2 regions of the Aminobacter sp. SR38 genome follow, and region 2 is predicted to be linked to the other one. Evidence: riboswitches for the same ligand, from Rfam matches in the RefSeq annotation. Region 2 holds a riboswitch; the other holds the start of a gene.
What was found. A riboswitch is a leader RNA that binds a small molecule or an ion and turns the genes downstream of it on or off. The one in region 2 is predicted to bind cobalamin.
Positions count from the first base shown of each region.

Region 1: linked by a shared signal. The riboswitch ahead of IG197_RS22170 (ABC transporter ATP-binding protein) and the one ahead of bluB (5,6-dimethylbenzimidazole synthase) in region 2 are both predicted to bind cobalamin.

Region 1 covers NZ_CP062112.1:4,532,787-4,540,441, forward strand. Annotated here, with positions in the region: gene IG197_RS22155 (anthranilate synthase) at 1-2,054, opposite strand, end outside; gene IG197_RS22160 (iron ABC transporter permease) at 2,298-3,305, opposite strand; gene IG197_RS22165 (ABC transporter substrate-binding protein) at 3,360-4,304, opposite strand; gene IG197_RS22170 (ABC transporter ATP-binding protein) at 4,321-5,136, opposite strand; cobalamin riboswitch at 5,244-5,454, opposite strand; gene IG197_RS22175 (MFS transporter) at 5,487-6,653, opposite strand; gene IG197_RS22180 (hypothetical protein) at 6,787-6,957, opposite strand; gene IG197_RS22185 (membrane-bound PQQ-dependent dehydrogenase, glucose/quinate/shikimate family) at 7,059-7,655, opposite strand, start outside.
Region 2 covers NZ_CP062112.1:4,300,576-4,308,230, reverse strand. Annotated here, with positions in the region: gene IG197_RS21050 (outer membrane beta-barrel protein) at 1-1,274, shown strand, start outside; gene bluB (5,6-dimethylbenzimidazole synthase) at 1,271-2,005, opposite strand; cobalamin riboswitch at 2,052-2,237, opposite strand; gene galU (UTP--glucose-1-phosphate uridylyltransferase GalU) at 2,301-3,188, opposite strand; gene IG197_RS21035 (lytic murein transglycosylase) at 3,436-4,653, shown strand; gene IG197_RS21030 (DUF459 domain-containing protein) at 4,669-5,910, shown strand; gene IG197_RS21025 (glutamate synthase subunit beta) at 5,975-7,429, opposite strand; gene gltB (glutamate synthase large subunit) at 7,546-7,655, opposite strand, start outside.

The sequences.
Region 1 (7,655 bases), 230 kb from region 2:
TCGAACGCCATGATGACGCCGTCCTCAGTCTCCGCCGTGACGACAAAGTCGGAGGGCAGCCGCACCGGATCGGCAAAGATCGAGTGGTAGCGGCCGACGGTCACTTCCTTGGGCAGGCCGGAGAAGACGATGCCCGGCTTGGAGATGCGGATGCGCGATGGCTTGCCATGCATTGGCACCGCCAGCTGGCGCAACTCGCCGCCATAGGCTTCGGCCAGTGCCTGCAGGCCGAGGCAGACGCCGAAGATCGGCAGGTCGCGGTCCCTGGATTTCTTGATCGTTGCCGCCGTGTCGAAGTCCTTCGGCGTGCCGGGGCCGGGGGAGAGCACGACCAGGTCGGGCTTGATCCGGTCGAAGACTTCGTCCGGCACAGGCGAGCGTACGGTCGAGACGTCGGCGCCGGTCTGGCGGAAGTAGTTGGCCAGCGTGTGGACGAAGGAATCCTCGTGGTCGACGAGCAGGATCTTGACCCCTTCACCGACGCGCGCGGTGGCGCGCTCGGTGCCGGGAGCGTTGCCGGTCTTGGCGTCGCGGATGGCGGAGAGCATGGCTGAGGCCTTCAGTTCGGTTTCGGCTTCTTCTTCCTCGGGAACGGAATCGTAGAGCAAAGTGGCGCCCGCGCGCACCTCGCCGATGCCGTCCTGGATGCGGATGGTGCGCAGCGTCATGCCGGTGTTCAGGTCACCGTTGAAATGCACCATGCCGATCGCCCCGCCATACCAGGCGCGGGGGCTCTTCTCGTTCTGCTCGATGAAACGCATGGCCCACAGCTTGGGCGCGCCGGTGACCGTCACGGCCCAGGCGTGGCTGAGGAAGGCGTCGAAGGCATCCATGCCCTCGCGCAGGCGGCCCTCGATGTGGTCGACAGTGTGGATCAGCCGCGAATACATCTCGATCTGGCGGCGGCCGATGACGCGTACCGTGCCTGGCTCGCAAACCCTGGACTTGTCGTTGCGGTCGACATCAGAGCACATGGTAAGCTCGGATTCGTCCTTCTTCGAATTGAGCAGCTTCAGGATCTGCTCAGAGTCGGAGATGGCGTCGTCGCCACGCTTGATGGTGCCCGAGATCGGGCAGGTCTCGACGCGGCGGCCGTTGACGCGGACAAACATCTCCGGCGAGGCGCCGATCAGATACTCGCCTTCGCCGAGATTGATGAAGAACGAATAGGGTGAAGGGTTGATCGCCTTCAGCCGGCGCGAAATCTCCGACGGCACCGTCTCGCAGCGCTCGTAGAACATCTGGCCGGGCACGACCTCGAACAGGTCGCCGCGCTTGAAACTGTCCATCGCCCGGCGCACCAGTTGGGCATATTCGCCTGGCTCATGGTCGGCGCGTGGCGGAATGCGGTCGGACGCCTTGAACGGCTCGACGACGCTGTCCCGCGCGAGGCCCTCGGTCGAGAAACCCGCGCCGGAATAGTCGTAGCGATCGTGCCAGGCTTTGGCTGAATAATGGTCGACGACAAGGATCTCGTCGGGCAAAAACAGCACCAGGTCGCGCTGGCTGTCCTTGCGCACCAGTGTGTGCTCGACCGGGTCGAACTGGAAGGCGAGGTCGTAGCCGAAGGCGCCGTAGAGGCCAAGATTGCTGTCCTCGTCCGACTTGAACAAGGCAGTGATGGCGCGCAGCACGGTGAACACCGAAGGCACGCGCGACCGTTCTTCCTCGGTAAAGACGCGGCCGGGCGTCGCCACCTCGAGCGCGATCAGGCGCTTGGAGGTCTCGGTGATCGTCAGCTCATTGAGCGGCGCGAGCACGGCGCGGATCACCGGCAGCAGCACCTCGCCGCGGCCGTTCAGCGCCTCGATCTTCATTGCGCGTCCGCGTGCCGAGATTACCACCGGCGGGTCGATGATGGCGGTGTCCCAGCGGGTGTAACGGCCGGGATATTCGTAGTTGGAGGAGAACACCGCGCCGCGCCGGCTGTTGAGCCCGTCGAGATAGGTCTCGATCGCGCCGTGATAGGCGGTTTCGTGGCGCTGCCGGGTGATCGACACCCCGCCTGACGTCACGTAGCGCTCGGCGCCGTCTTCAAGCAATTCCAACGTCATTCCCGTCTCCATCTCTTGCAGTGGGAGCGTCCGGAGCCTGGTTCGAAAAAAGCAAATGGCCGCCCGGAAATCCCGTTGCGGCCATCACAATCTTCACGCGCACGCGCTTCAAGAGGCCGCTGTCAGCTGGCCCGCCACCAAATGTTCTGGAGCGAAGTCGTGTTCATGGCGGAATGCATAGCGGCGAATTCGGGGCCACGCAACCGGATTTGCGTCGTCTTGCATTGCATTACCAACTGACCCTCACTTTGTTGTCCGTCGCCGCATCAGGATGACGAAAGCAATGCCGCCGATCAGCCCGGTGACGATGCCGAGCGGCATGTCCTGCGGCGGCACGACCGTGCGTGCGGCCATGTCGGCGGCGATCAGGAAGATGGCGCCGACCAGCGCCGACAGCGGCAGCACGCGGCGATAGTCGCCACCGACGAAGAAGCGCACGATGTGCGGGATCATCAGGCCGACAAAGGCGATGACGCCGGAGTAGGCAACCGCACAGCCGGTCAGCAGCGCGCAGGCGACGAAGGCCTTGAGCCGGAAGCGCTGCGCCGGGATGCCGAGTGCGGTTGCGCTTTCGTCGCCCAACGTCATGGCGTTGAGGTTGCGGGTCTGCGTCATCAGCCAGACGCCGCACAGGACAAGGGCTGCCAGCGGATAGGGCAGATGGCTCCATTGCGCCAGCCCGAGCCCGCCAAGCATCCAGAAGATCGCGACATGGGCAGCCTTGGGGTCGCCGATGAAGATCAAGAGGTTGCCTGCGGCCGAGATGATGAAGCTCACCGCCACGCCGGCAAGGATCAGCTGGCCGGCCGACTGCGCCCGCGCCAGGTTGGCGATGGCAAGCACCAGTGCGGTTGCCGCCAGCGCGCCGGCAAAGGCGAAGACCGGTACGGTGACGGTGCCGAGCACCATGCCGGCATGGATCAGCGCCATGATCGCGCCGAAGGCCGCGCCCGACGAAATGCCGAGCAGATGCGGATCGGCGAGCGGATTGCGTGTCACCGACTGCAGGGCTCCCCCCACCAGCGCCAGCGAGGCGCCGACGATGGCGCCCAGGATGACGCGCGGCGCGCGCACGTCCCAGACGATATTCTCGCGTCCGCTCGACCAGACCGCCTCGACGCTTCCCGGTATCAGCTTGTTGGCAATGACGCCCCACACCGTTTCCAGTGGGATCGCCACCGGGCCGACGCCGACGGCAATGATCATGCCTATCACAAGCACCACGGCCAGCCCCGGTATCAGGGCCGGCATGGCGTGGATCAGGACGTGTCTTGGCCCTGTGACGAGGTGGCGATGCGACACGGCTCAGTCGGCCCGCATCGCGGCGGCCAGCCGCTTGATCGCCGCAATGTTGCGCGGTCCCGGCGTCGCCTCGTTGTATTCGAGCACGAAGAAGCGGTTGTTCTTCACTGCCTCGATGTCCTTGAAGGCCGGGTTGGTGCGCATGTAGTCGATCTTCTGCTCGGCAGTTACCTCACCGTAATTGACGATCACCACCATGTCGGGATTGCGCTCGATGACTGGCTCCCAGCCGATCTCGACCCAGCTCGACTCGACGTCGTCGACGATGTTCTTGCCGCCGGCTGCCTCGATAATGGCGGTCGGCATGGCGTAGCGTCCGGCGGTAAACGGCTTCTGCTCGCCGGAATCGTAGATGAACACGTTGACCGGCTTGTCGAGCTTGGGCAGCTCGGCCTGGAAGTCGGCGAGTGCCTTCTCATAGCCTGCCACCAGGACCTCCGCCTTCTCGCGCACACCAAAAATGGCGCCGAGATTGAGCAGGTCGGCATACATGTCCTGAAGCGACGACTTGTCCTTCTTCATGATGTGGATGCAGCTTTCGGTCAGCTCGTAGACAGCGATCTTGAAGGGCGCGAGCGTATCCGGGGTGACGTCGCCGCCGACCTTCATGCCGTAATTCCAGCCGGCGAAGAACAGGTCGGTGTCGGCGCCGAGCAGCACTTCCTTGCTGACGTATTGTGGGGCGAGTTCGGGCAGTTCGCCGACGCCCTTGCGCAAATCCTCGCTCAGCGTCTTCCAGCCGGAGATGCCGGAATAGCCGGCCATGTGGTCGGCGAGGCCGAGCGCCAGCATCATCTCGGTCAGGTTGACGTCGTGCGAGACGGCGCGCTTGGGCGCGGCCTCGAAGGTGACGTCGCGGTTGCAGCTCTTGACGGTGACGGGGAAGCCGCTGGCCATAGCTGTTGCGCAGGTGGCGAGCAGGGCGGCGGCGATGATGGGCAGGCGCATGGAGGCTCCTTGATGTTCAGCGTTCGAGGTGAAAGGAAAAGCGTGGACGACCGGTGACGGGGTGGTCGTCGAGGGTCGCTCCGACGGAAAAGCTGTCACGTATGCGATCGGGCGTCAGGATGTCGGCGGGCGCGCCGCAGGCAATGGCGCGGCCGCCGTCCATGACAAGCACGCGGTTGGCATGGGCCGAGGCGAGCGCCAAATCGTGCAGGGAAACGATGACGGTGCAGCCGAGATTGCCGAGCAGCTCCAGCACTTCGAGCTGGTGGCGGATGTCGAGGTGGTTGGTCGGTTCGTCGAGGATCAGAAGGTCGGGTCGCTGCACCAATGCCCGGGCGATCATCACGCGCTGCTTTTCGCCGCCCGACAGCGAGCAGAGGTCGCGCGCAGCGAGTGCGGTCAGGCCGAGGAGGGCAAGGGCTGCCTCGACTTGGTCGTAGTCGCGGTCGCTGGTGCCGAAACTCGTGACATGCGGGGTCAGGCCCAACTCGATGATTTCTGCGACGGTCAGGCCGAAGTCCGAGGCGCTTTCCTGAAGCACGGTCGCTATACGGCGGGCGCAGTCGCGCGGCTTCATCTTCCAGATGTCGGTGCCGTCGAGGCGGACAGTGCCCGAAGTCGGCTTGTGGTAGCGGTAGAGGCAGCGCAGCAGGCTCGACTTGCCGGCACCGTTGGGGCCGACGATGGCGAGCAACTCGCCCGGCGCAACCGCAAGGCTGATCGGCTCGAGGATCGGCTGCGAAGCACGAGGGCCCCAGCTGACGCCATCGAGTTCGAGCAGTGCCGGGGTGGTGCCTACAAGGCGGCTAGCGGCGTGGACGCGATCGAGCATACCCTGTCTCCGCGGTCGGGCGGAGGCAGCAGAACGATCCGGAAAGCGCGCCGGTACCGAAAAAGGCAGTCGCAACCATCATCATCTCCGCGGCACACCCCGGCCGGTTGAGTTAATCGGATGATGGCAGGTCTCCTGGCTTGCGGGTGATCGCGCCTCGGAGCCTTCCCGGCCTTTCGGCCAGTGGCATGTTTCCGAATTGCTATCCGCTCACAGTTGCGGGGGCAGCCACGGTTTCGCGTCGGGGACGTCTCACCGTGTTCCCATTTAACCTGCTGCCCGAACCGGATAGCAGGAACCATCGCTGTCGTGGCTACAGCAGCGACGGGTTGCTGACAATCGCTAAAGCGTCATGCCGCCTGCTGAATTGCGTCGCGGCGGTCGAGCGCGAAGGAAATGAGCGCGACGCTGAAGGCAGACAGCGCAATGGCCGCGCCGACGAAGGGCAGGTCGGCATAGCTCACGCCCATCGAAATCGCAGCACCACCGGCCCAGGCGCCGGCGGCGTTGCCGGCGTTGAAGGCGCCCTGGTTGAGGGTGGCCGCGAGGTTCGGTGCCTCCGAAGCGGTTTCGACGACGCGCATCTGCATCGGTGGCACGATGACGAAGGTGATGACGCCCCACATGAAGACGAGCAGGATCGCGGCGGGCGCCGAAGAGCTGAGTTCGGCGAAGGCGACGTGGATCGCCGCCATCACCACCAGCGCGCCGATGGCTGTGGGCATCAGCTTCCAGTCGGCCAGCTTGCCGCCGATGATGTTGCCGATCGTCATGCCGCCGCCGAACAGCAACAGCACCCAAGTGACCGATTCAACCGAGAGGCCGCTGACGTCGGTCAGGATCGGCTTGATGTAGGTGAAGACGGCAAACAGGCTGCCCGAGGCGAGCGCCGAGATGATCATGGCGAGCCATACCTGGAGCTTGCCCAGCACCTTGACCTCGCCTGATACCCCGCCCTTGCCGGGAGGGGCGACGCCCGCAGGGACCAGCCAGGCGATGGCCGCCACCGAGAGCAGGCCGATGACGACGACGGCAAAGAAGGTGGCGCGCCAGCCATAGGCTTCGCCGAGTGCCGTGCCGCCGGGAACGCCGAGGATGTTCGCCAATGTCAGGCCGGCAAACATCAACGCAATTGCGCTGGCGCGCTTGTTGGTTGGGACCAGGCTTGCCGCCACCACCGAGCCGATGCCGAAGAAGGCGCCGTGACCAAAGGCGGTGATGACGCGGGCGATCATCAGCGTCCAGTAAGTGGGGGCGATGGCGCAGAGCAGGTTGCCGAAGACGAACATCATGGCGAGCCCGATCAGCACCGGTTTGCGCGGCAGTTTCGCTGTGCCCACCGCGATGATCGGGGCGCCGACGACGACGCCGAGCGCGTAGCCGGTGACCAGAAGACCGGCGGCCGGGATCGACACGCCGAGGTCTGCGGCGACCTCCGGCAACAGGCCCATGATCACGAATTCGGTGGTGCCGATGCAAAAGGATGCAATGGCCAGAGCGAGGATCGGCAAGGGCATGGGCGGACTCAGGGGAGCTGAAACGATTTAGACGCACAATTTCCTCATGTCCGGCGCGGCACAAGCGACGTTGCCGCATTGCAGCAATGCACTTGGCGCATAGGAGAAGTGCGCAAGGCGCTAGCTGAGAGGATCAGGATTGCTGGGTGAGGTCGCGTCGGAGAAATTCGTAGAGCCGGTCGACTGCCGAATTGGCGGCCTGCGGGTTGCGCAATATGCCGATTTCCATCTCGGGCAGCGGCGGCAGGCCCTCGGCTTCGCCGATGACGCGCAGGCCGGGGGGCACGCTGCGCTGGGCGAGCACGGCTACTGGCGGGTACCCGTTCGTCGCACGGGTACCGCCCTTGCCGGCCAGAAATGAAAAGGGCGCCCGAGGCGCCCCTTCCGATGTCGATGCGCCCAGACTCAGTTCTGCCTGGGCAGCCTGTAGGCGACGATGTAGTCGCCGCGGTCAGGCGACTGGCGCGCCCCGCCGGCCGAGATGACCACATATTGCGTTCCGCTCTCATGCGAGACGAAGGTCATTGGCGTAGACTGGGCGCCGACAGGCAGCCGGCCCTTCCACAACTCATTGCCCGTCTCCACGTCGAGTGCACGCAGATAATAGTCCTGCGTGCCGGCGTAGAAGACGAGGCCGCCTGACGTCGCGATCGGACCGCCCAGCGTCGGCATGCCGATCGGGATCTGCAGGCCGGTTTTCATGCCAAGCGGACCGGTATCCTGCAGCGTGCCCGCCGGAACCTGCCAGGCGATCTGGCGGGTCTTGAGGTCGATGCCGGTGAAGGTGCCATAAGGTGGCTGGTGACAGGGAACGCCGAGCGGCGACATGAAGCCGTTCTTCAGCGCGCCATAGGGCGTGCCCTTCTGCTGCGACAGGCCGTCATGGGCTGCCGAGCCGCCATAATTGTCGGTCTCCTCGCGCGGCATCAGCTGGGCGAACTGCGGCATGCGGATGTCGTTGACGATCAGCAACCCCCGGGCCTCGTCGATCGCCGCACTGCC
Region 2 (7,655 bases):
CAGCAGTGCCGGCAGCCGACGAAGAGCTGACCACCGGCACCGTGCGCCAGGGCACCGTCGATTCCGAAACGGAGATCGAGAACGGACCCGAAGCCGAGCGCCAGCGCGCCATCGAAGGCCGCAGGCCTCAGCCGGATGCGAACCCGTTCGAGCCGACTGGCATCCGTTTCGGCACCTTCGTTCTGAAGCCGAGCCTTGAACAGGGCGTCACCGCGACGTCGAATGCGGATTCCAGCTTTAACGGAAAGTCGGCCGTTCTGTCCGAGACGACTCTCAGGCTGAACGCCGCGTCCGATTGGGAGAGCCATTCGGCGACCATCGACGCCTATGGCAACTACCGAAAATCCATCTCCGGCCAGGAGGTCAAGGATCTCAGCGGCGGCATCGACGGGCGGCTGCAACTCGATCTCGCCGACGACATGCGCGCACTGGCGCGGCTCGGCTACAGCATGCGCCCGGAATCGACGTCGTCGCCCGTGGTCATCTCCGGCACCGCCGAGCGGCCGAACCTGCACACGCTGAACGGCGCGCTGGGTGTCGAAAAGGCCGTCGGCAAGTTCCGCTTCGGAGTGACCGGCGAAGCTGTCGACGAAAGCTACAGCGACGCCGAACTGACCGACGGCACCACGCTCTCACAGAAGGACCGCGACTCCAGACTCTATACCGGCAAGGTCCGCGTCGGCTACGAGGTCTCACCGGCGTTGACGCCCTTTGGCGAGGTCGAATTCGGCCGCCGGGTCTATGACCTGCGCTTCGACACCGCCGGTTTCGAGCGCTCGTCCAAGCGTACCGGCGCCCGCGCCGGCGTCGAGATCGACATGGGCGAAAAATTCGGCGGCGAGATTTCGGCCGGCTGGATTTCGGAGGATTTCGACGACGACCGGCTGAAGACGGTTTCCGCCGCGACGATTGCCGCTGATCTCAGATGGTCGCCGATGCGCGGCACGATCGTCGGCCTGACCGGCGAAACCTTCGTCGAGGGATCGACGACCCCGGGCGACAGCGGTTCGGTGCTCTACAACGGCCGCCTCAGCGTCGAACGGCAGATCCGTTCCAACCTGACTGCATTCCTCGCCGGCGGCGTCGGCTACCGCGACTATGCCAGCTCGAACGACCACGAGCTTAGGCTCAGCGCCGAAGCGGGCCTGACCTGGTGGCTCAACCGCTACGCCGGCCTGACCGGCAAGCTGCGCCATGAGACCTTCGACAGCACCTTGCCGTTCCGCGACGCCAAGACCAACAGCGTCTTCGTCGGGTTGAAAATCCAGCGCTAACCTGCTTGGGGCAAACCGCCGATCGCGGCGGCTGCGGCCCTCAAGGCCGTCTCCCCCTGCCCCGCATAGACCTCGCTCATGATCAGCTCGGCAAGCGGCAGACGGCATCCCCAGCCATGGCGCTCGAGATCGGGCTTGTCGGCGAATTCGCTGACGTGGCCGACGCAGAGATAGGCCACCGGCACGACGTGATCGGGAATGCCTAGCAACTGCTTCAGCGCCTCGCGATCGAGGATGCTGACCCAGCCGACGCCTATGCCCTCGGCACGCGCGGCGAGCCAGAAATTCTGAACTGCGCAGACGGTGCTGAAGAGGTCCATCTCGGGATTGTGCCATCGTCCGAGCGGAGAGTTTGCCGAACGGCTGCGGTCGCAGGTGATGACCAGGTTGAGCGGGCTTTCGCAGATGCCTTCGAGCTTGAGCTTGCGGTACAGCCCCCGCCGCTCCTCGGCGATCTCAGGCAGTTCCTGCTGCCGCGCCGCAAAGAACAGGTCGCGGACCTGCTCGCGTCGTTCGCGATCTCTGATGACGATGAAGTTCCACGGCTGCATGAAGCCAACCGACGGCGCGTGATGGGCCGCCAGCAGCAGCCGCGCCAGCACATCGTCGTCGATCGGATCAGGCAGAAAATGGCTGCGAACGTCGCGGCGCGTGAAGATGGCGCGGTAAACGGCATCCTGTGCAGCGATATCGAAACAGCCTGAAGCGGCCTTCAACTGGTCAGCAAGCATCGCATATCCCCTGGCGAGCATGTCGGTTCCCTCCGCCTGACCATGCGGAGGTCGATGTCTGCCGGGCCGGTCTTCTGGCTCAAGTTCAACCCGTCTGCGGCGCCTTCCCGTTCAGGATGAACAGTGGCCTCTGCCGATACGGTCCCTCTTACAGCGTTGGGCACGCCACGGATTTGCACCGTGTTCCCGATTCTCCCGCATCGCTGCGGGCACCTGGCAGGGTATTTCTAGCGGCAGCAGCGGCCGAAAGCCATCGCACCGTGCGTCCAATCCTGACGCACGGGCGACATGTGGCTTATTTGCCCGGCTTGATCTCGCCGAGCAGCGCTTCGATGACGCCGGCCATGCTCCTGCTGAGATCGGAGCGCGACAAGGCAAAGGCAACGTTGGCTTCGACGAAACCTTCCGGCGAGCCGCAGTCGAAGGTGCGGCCGCGATAATGATAGCCGTAGAAGGACTGCATCTTCTCGAGCTTGAGCATGGCGTCGGTCAGCTGGATCTCGTCGCCGGCGCCACGCTCCTGGCTTGCCAGGATCTTGAAAATCTCCGGCTGCAGAATGTAGCGGCCATTGATGAACAGGTTCGAGGGTGCCGTGCCCTGCTTGGGCTTTTCCACCATGCCCTCGATCTCGAAGCCGGTGTGAACCGACTTGCCCTTGCCGACGATGCCGTATTTGTGCGCCTCGGCCGGGTCGCATTCCTGGACGGCGATGATGTTGTTGCCGGTCTCGGCATAGAGCTCGACCATCTCGCGCATGCAGCTCTTTTCCGACTGCATGATCATGTCGGGCAACAGCAGCGCGAAGGGCTCGTCGCCGACCAGCTCGCGCGCGCACCACACTGCGTGGCCAAGGCCGAGCGGTACCTGCTGGCGCGTGAACGAGGTCTGGCCCGGGGCCGGCTGCAACCGCTGCAGGCGCTCCAGTTGCTCGGTCTTGCCGCGCTGGGCCAGCGTATCATAAAGTTCGAACTGGACGTCGAAATGGTCTTCGATGACCGCCTTGTTGCGGCCCGTGACAAAGATGAAATGTTCGATGCCCGCTTCGCGCGCCTCGTCGACCACATACTGGATCACAGGGCGATCGACCACAGTCAGCATTTCCTTGGGGATAGACTTGGTGGCAGGCAGAAAACGCGTGCCCAAGCCCGCGACCGGAAAAACTGCCTTGCGAACTCTTTTCATTGCGTGGTCGTCCGATAGAGGGATGTATCGGACGCCAACTTTGCCACGCCCGAATTGATGAATACTGAATGCGTTCACATATTCGGCGACAGCGGGCAAGACCATTGATCACGCGATCTTGATTGTCCGAACAGCTAGGTGGACAATCCCTCAACCCGCTTTTCGTTCCCCAACGGGTCTATGGTAAACTGATTGATAACCGGCATCGGCGATGAATCGTGTTTCTGATCTCTCCAAGGAGGAAAGAATGCCCCTTCGCAAGACCGCCAAAGGCCTCCTGAGCGCCGCTGCCCTTTCGCTGGCATTGATGCTTCCGGCCGGCCCGGCGGCCGCCGAAGCCGGTTTCCAGCGCTGGGTGGCGAGCTTCCGCTCCGTCGCCGCAGACAACGGGATTTCCGGTTCGACCTATGACCGCGCCTTTCGTGGCGTGACCTCGGCTGACCCCGAAGTACTTGAAAAGGCCCGGTTCCAGCCCGAATTCACCGCGCCGGTCTGGGATTATTTCGACAATCGCGTCCATGACCAGTCAATTGCTGTCGGTCGCGAGATGGCGCGCAAGTGGAAACCCTGGCTCGACCGCATCGAGGCCAAGTATGGCGTCGACCGCTACATCCTGCTCGCCATCTGGTCGATGGAATCGAACTACGGCGAGATTCTCAAGAACGACAAGGTGATGCGCAATGTCGTGCGGTCGCTGGCGACGCTCGCCTATGGCGACCAGCGCCGGGCGAAGTTCGCCCGCACCCAGCTGATCGCGGCGCTGAAGATCCTGCAGCGCGGCGACATCGACGAAAGTCACCTCGTCGGCTCCTGGGCCGGCGCGATGGGCCACACCCAGTTCATCCCGACCAGCTACCAGGCCTACGCGGTCGATGCCGACGGCAATGGCAAGCGCGACATCTGGAACTCCGTGCCCGACGCGCTCGCCACCGCAGCCAACCTTCTGAAGAAGAACGGCTGGCAGGCCGGCAAGACCTGGGGTTACGAAGTGGTGCTGCCCGCGGGTCAGAAGTTCCCGACGGGATCGCTGACGCTCGACAAATGGGCATCGCTCGGCATCGAACGCGCCAACGGCAAGGCCTTCAAGCGCGGCTCCGACGTCGCCACCCTCAAGGTGCCGGACGGCCGCGGCGGACCGGCCTTCCTGATGACCAAGAATTTCTCGGTCATCAAACGCTACAACAACGCCGACAAATACGCGCTCGCCGTCGGCCTTCTTGCCGACGAGATCGCCGGCTATGGTGGCCTGGTGCAGGACTGGAAGCGGCCGTTCACCAAGCTCAGCTTCGAGGAAAAGCAGGAGTTGCAGAAGCGCCTTTCGGCGCATGGCTATTACGACGGCAAGAGCGACGGCAAGATCGGCGAGGGTTCGCGCTCGGCAATCAAGGCATTCCAGGCACAGCTGGGCTTGACGCCGGACGGTCATCCGAGCATGGAAGTGCTGAAGTTCCTGCGGCGTAACTAGCAACCGGAGGCTGTATTGGCATTGACGCGTCGTCCGCGGTTTTCGCTGTTGCGCCTGACGACGCCACTGGTCGCGGTGGCGGTCGCCTTGACCGCCATTTCGTCGACAATGCCGACGCCGGCCGTGGCGCAGGAAGGCATTCTGCGCAAATGGTCCCTGCGCGACCTGTTCATGCCGCGCCGCGAACCGCGCGTCGATCCCTTCATCATTGATGAGCCGCAGCCGCGCAAGAAGATCCGCAAGACGCCACGCAAGCCAAAGGCAACCGCCGGCAATGTCGGCAGGGCTGCCGATCCGGCCGTTCCGGTGGTCGAAAAGCTGGCTGACGCGCGTGTCGTGCTGGTCATCGGCGACTTCCTCGGCGGCGGCATTGCCGAGGGGCTGGGCACGGTCTTTGCCGAGAATGCCAAGATCAGGGTCATCGACAAGACCAACGGCTCGTCGGGCCTCGTCCGCGAGGACTATTACAACTGGCCCGAGAAAGCCAAGGCGCTGATCGAGCAGGAAAAGCCTGCCGCCGTCATCATCATGATGGGATCCAACGACCGCCAGCAAATGCGGGTCGCCGACACGCGCGAGCCACCGATGAGCGCCGCCTGGACCAAGGAGTACACGGCGCGCGCGGACAAGCTGGCCAAGGCCATCGCCGACACCAAGGTGCCGTTCCTGTGGGTCGGCATGCCCGCCTTCAAGTCGTCGAAGATGAACACCGACATGCTCGCCTTCAACGACATCTACCGTGCTGCAACGGAAGCCGCAGGCAGCGAATTCGTCGATGTCTGGGACGGCTTCGTCGACGAGGCCGGCGCCTTCGTCACCAGCGGCCCCGACATCAACGGCCAGCCGGTGCGCCTGCGCGCTGACGACGGCATCAACGTCACCCGCGCCGGCAAACGCAAGCTCGCCTTCTTCGCCGAAAAGCCGCTGAACAAGCTGCTCGGCATCACGCCTCAAGGTACCGAAACCGTCGTGCCGGCAAGCCTGCCGCAGGCGACGCCCGGCGAACTCAACGTGCCTGTCAACATCGACCGGACGGTGCCGGTCTCGCTCTCCGATCCGGAACTCGACGGTGGCACGGAGCTTCTCGGCGGCCAGACGGCTGCCACGTCCGACCCGCGTTCGCCAGGCGAAAAGCTTGCCGTGCAAGGCATCGCCCCCGCGGCACCTGCCGGACGCATCGACGACTTCTCCTGGCCGCCAAAGCCGCTGCCTGCAGCGCAAGGAACCGAAACGACGACCGCCATCATCAGGCGCTAAGGTTGTCGACCGGAAACGAAAAAGGCGCCTCGCGGCGCCTTTTGTTTGCTTGGTTCCGGCCAGCTTAACGCGGCAGGACGCTCGACCCCATCAGGTCGGCATCTATCGAATGCGCGGCCTGGCGGCCTTCGCGGATCGCCCAGACCACAAGCGACTGGCCGCGGCGCACGTCGCCGGCGACATAGAGCTTGTCCACATTGGTCTTGTAGTCGCGGTCGTTGGCGGCAACATTGGTCGAACGGCGGCTGTCGGTGGTGATCTCGAGCTTGCCCTCGAGTTCCTTGACCATACCGTCGGCGAGCGGCCCGGCGAAGCCGATGGCGATGAAGGCGAGATCGGCGCGGATGACGAACTCGGTGCCCGGGATCGGCTTGCGCTTGTCGTCGACTTCGCAGCACTTCACGCCGGTCAGCTGGCCTTCTTCGCCGATGAACTCCAGCGTTGCCACCTGGAACTCGCGCTGCGCGCCTTCGGCCTGCGAGGACGAGGTGCGCATCTTGGTCGCCCAATAGGGCCACACGGCGAGCTTGTTCTCGCGCTCCGGCGGCTGCGGGCGGATGTCGAGCTGGGTGACGCGCACGGCACCCTGGCGAAATGCGGTGCCGACGCAGTCGGACGCCGTATCGCCGCCGCCGACGACGACGACATGCAGGCCACCAGCGACGATCGGTTCCGACTGCCAGGCAACCGACTGGATGTCTTCGCCGCCGACGCGCTTGTTCTGCTGGACGAGGTAAGGCATCGCGTCATGCACGCCCTTAAGGTCGTCTCCGGGAATGCCCGCCGGACGCGGCGTTTCGGAGCCGCCGCAGTAAAGCACGGCATCGTATTCGGCCAGGAGCTCGGTCACCGGCTTGTCGACGCCGACATTGACGCCGCAATGGAACGTCACGCCTTCGCCCGTCATCTGCTCGACGCGACGGTCGATGTAGTGCTTCTCCATCTTGAAATCAGGAATGCCGAAACGCAGCAGGCCGCCGGGACGGCTCTCGCGCTCATAGACATGCACGTCGTGGCCGGCGCGGCCGAGTTGCTGCGCTGCGGCCATTCCGGCCGGGCCGGAACCAATGACAGCGATCTTCTTGCCGGTCTTCTTCTCCGGCGGATAAGGCCTGATGTAACCGGTCTCGTAAGCCTTGTCGGCGATCGCCTGCTCGACGGTCTTGATGGCGACAGGAATGTCCTCGAGGTTCAGCGTACAGGCTTCCTCGCAAGGTGCCGGGCAGATGCGACCGGTGAATTCGGGGAAGTTGTTGGTCGAATGCAGGTTGCGGATCGCGTTGTCCCAATCGCCATTGTAGACGAGGTCGTTCCAGTCCGGGATCTGGTTGTGCACCGGACAGCCCGTCGGGCCATGGCAGAACGGAATGCCGCAATCCATGCAGCGCGCAGCCTGCTTTTCGACTTCCTTGTTCGACATCGGCAGCGTGAATTCGCGGAAGTGCCGGATGCGGTCGGAAGCCGGCTGGTACTTGTGCACCTGCCGGTCAATTTCGAGAAAACCTGTAACCTTGCCCATCGTAACTCTCGTCAGTCATGCCCAGCACCTCGGCGCGGGCTTAGAATTCCACCACTTCAAATGAAGCATGCGATGGCAGGCGCCCTGTTCGGGCGCCGCCGGAAGATCGTCACGGCTTACTCCGCCGCGACGCCCATCCTCATGCGCTCCATCTCGATCAGTGCGCGGCGGTACTCCACCGGCATGACTTTGCGGAATTTGGGTCGGTAGCTCGCCCAGTCGTCCA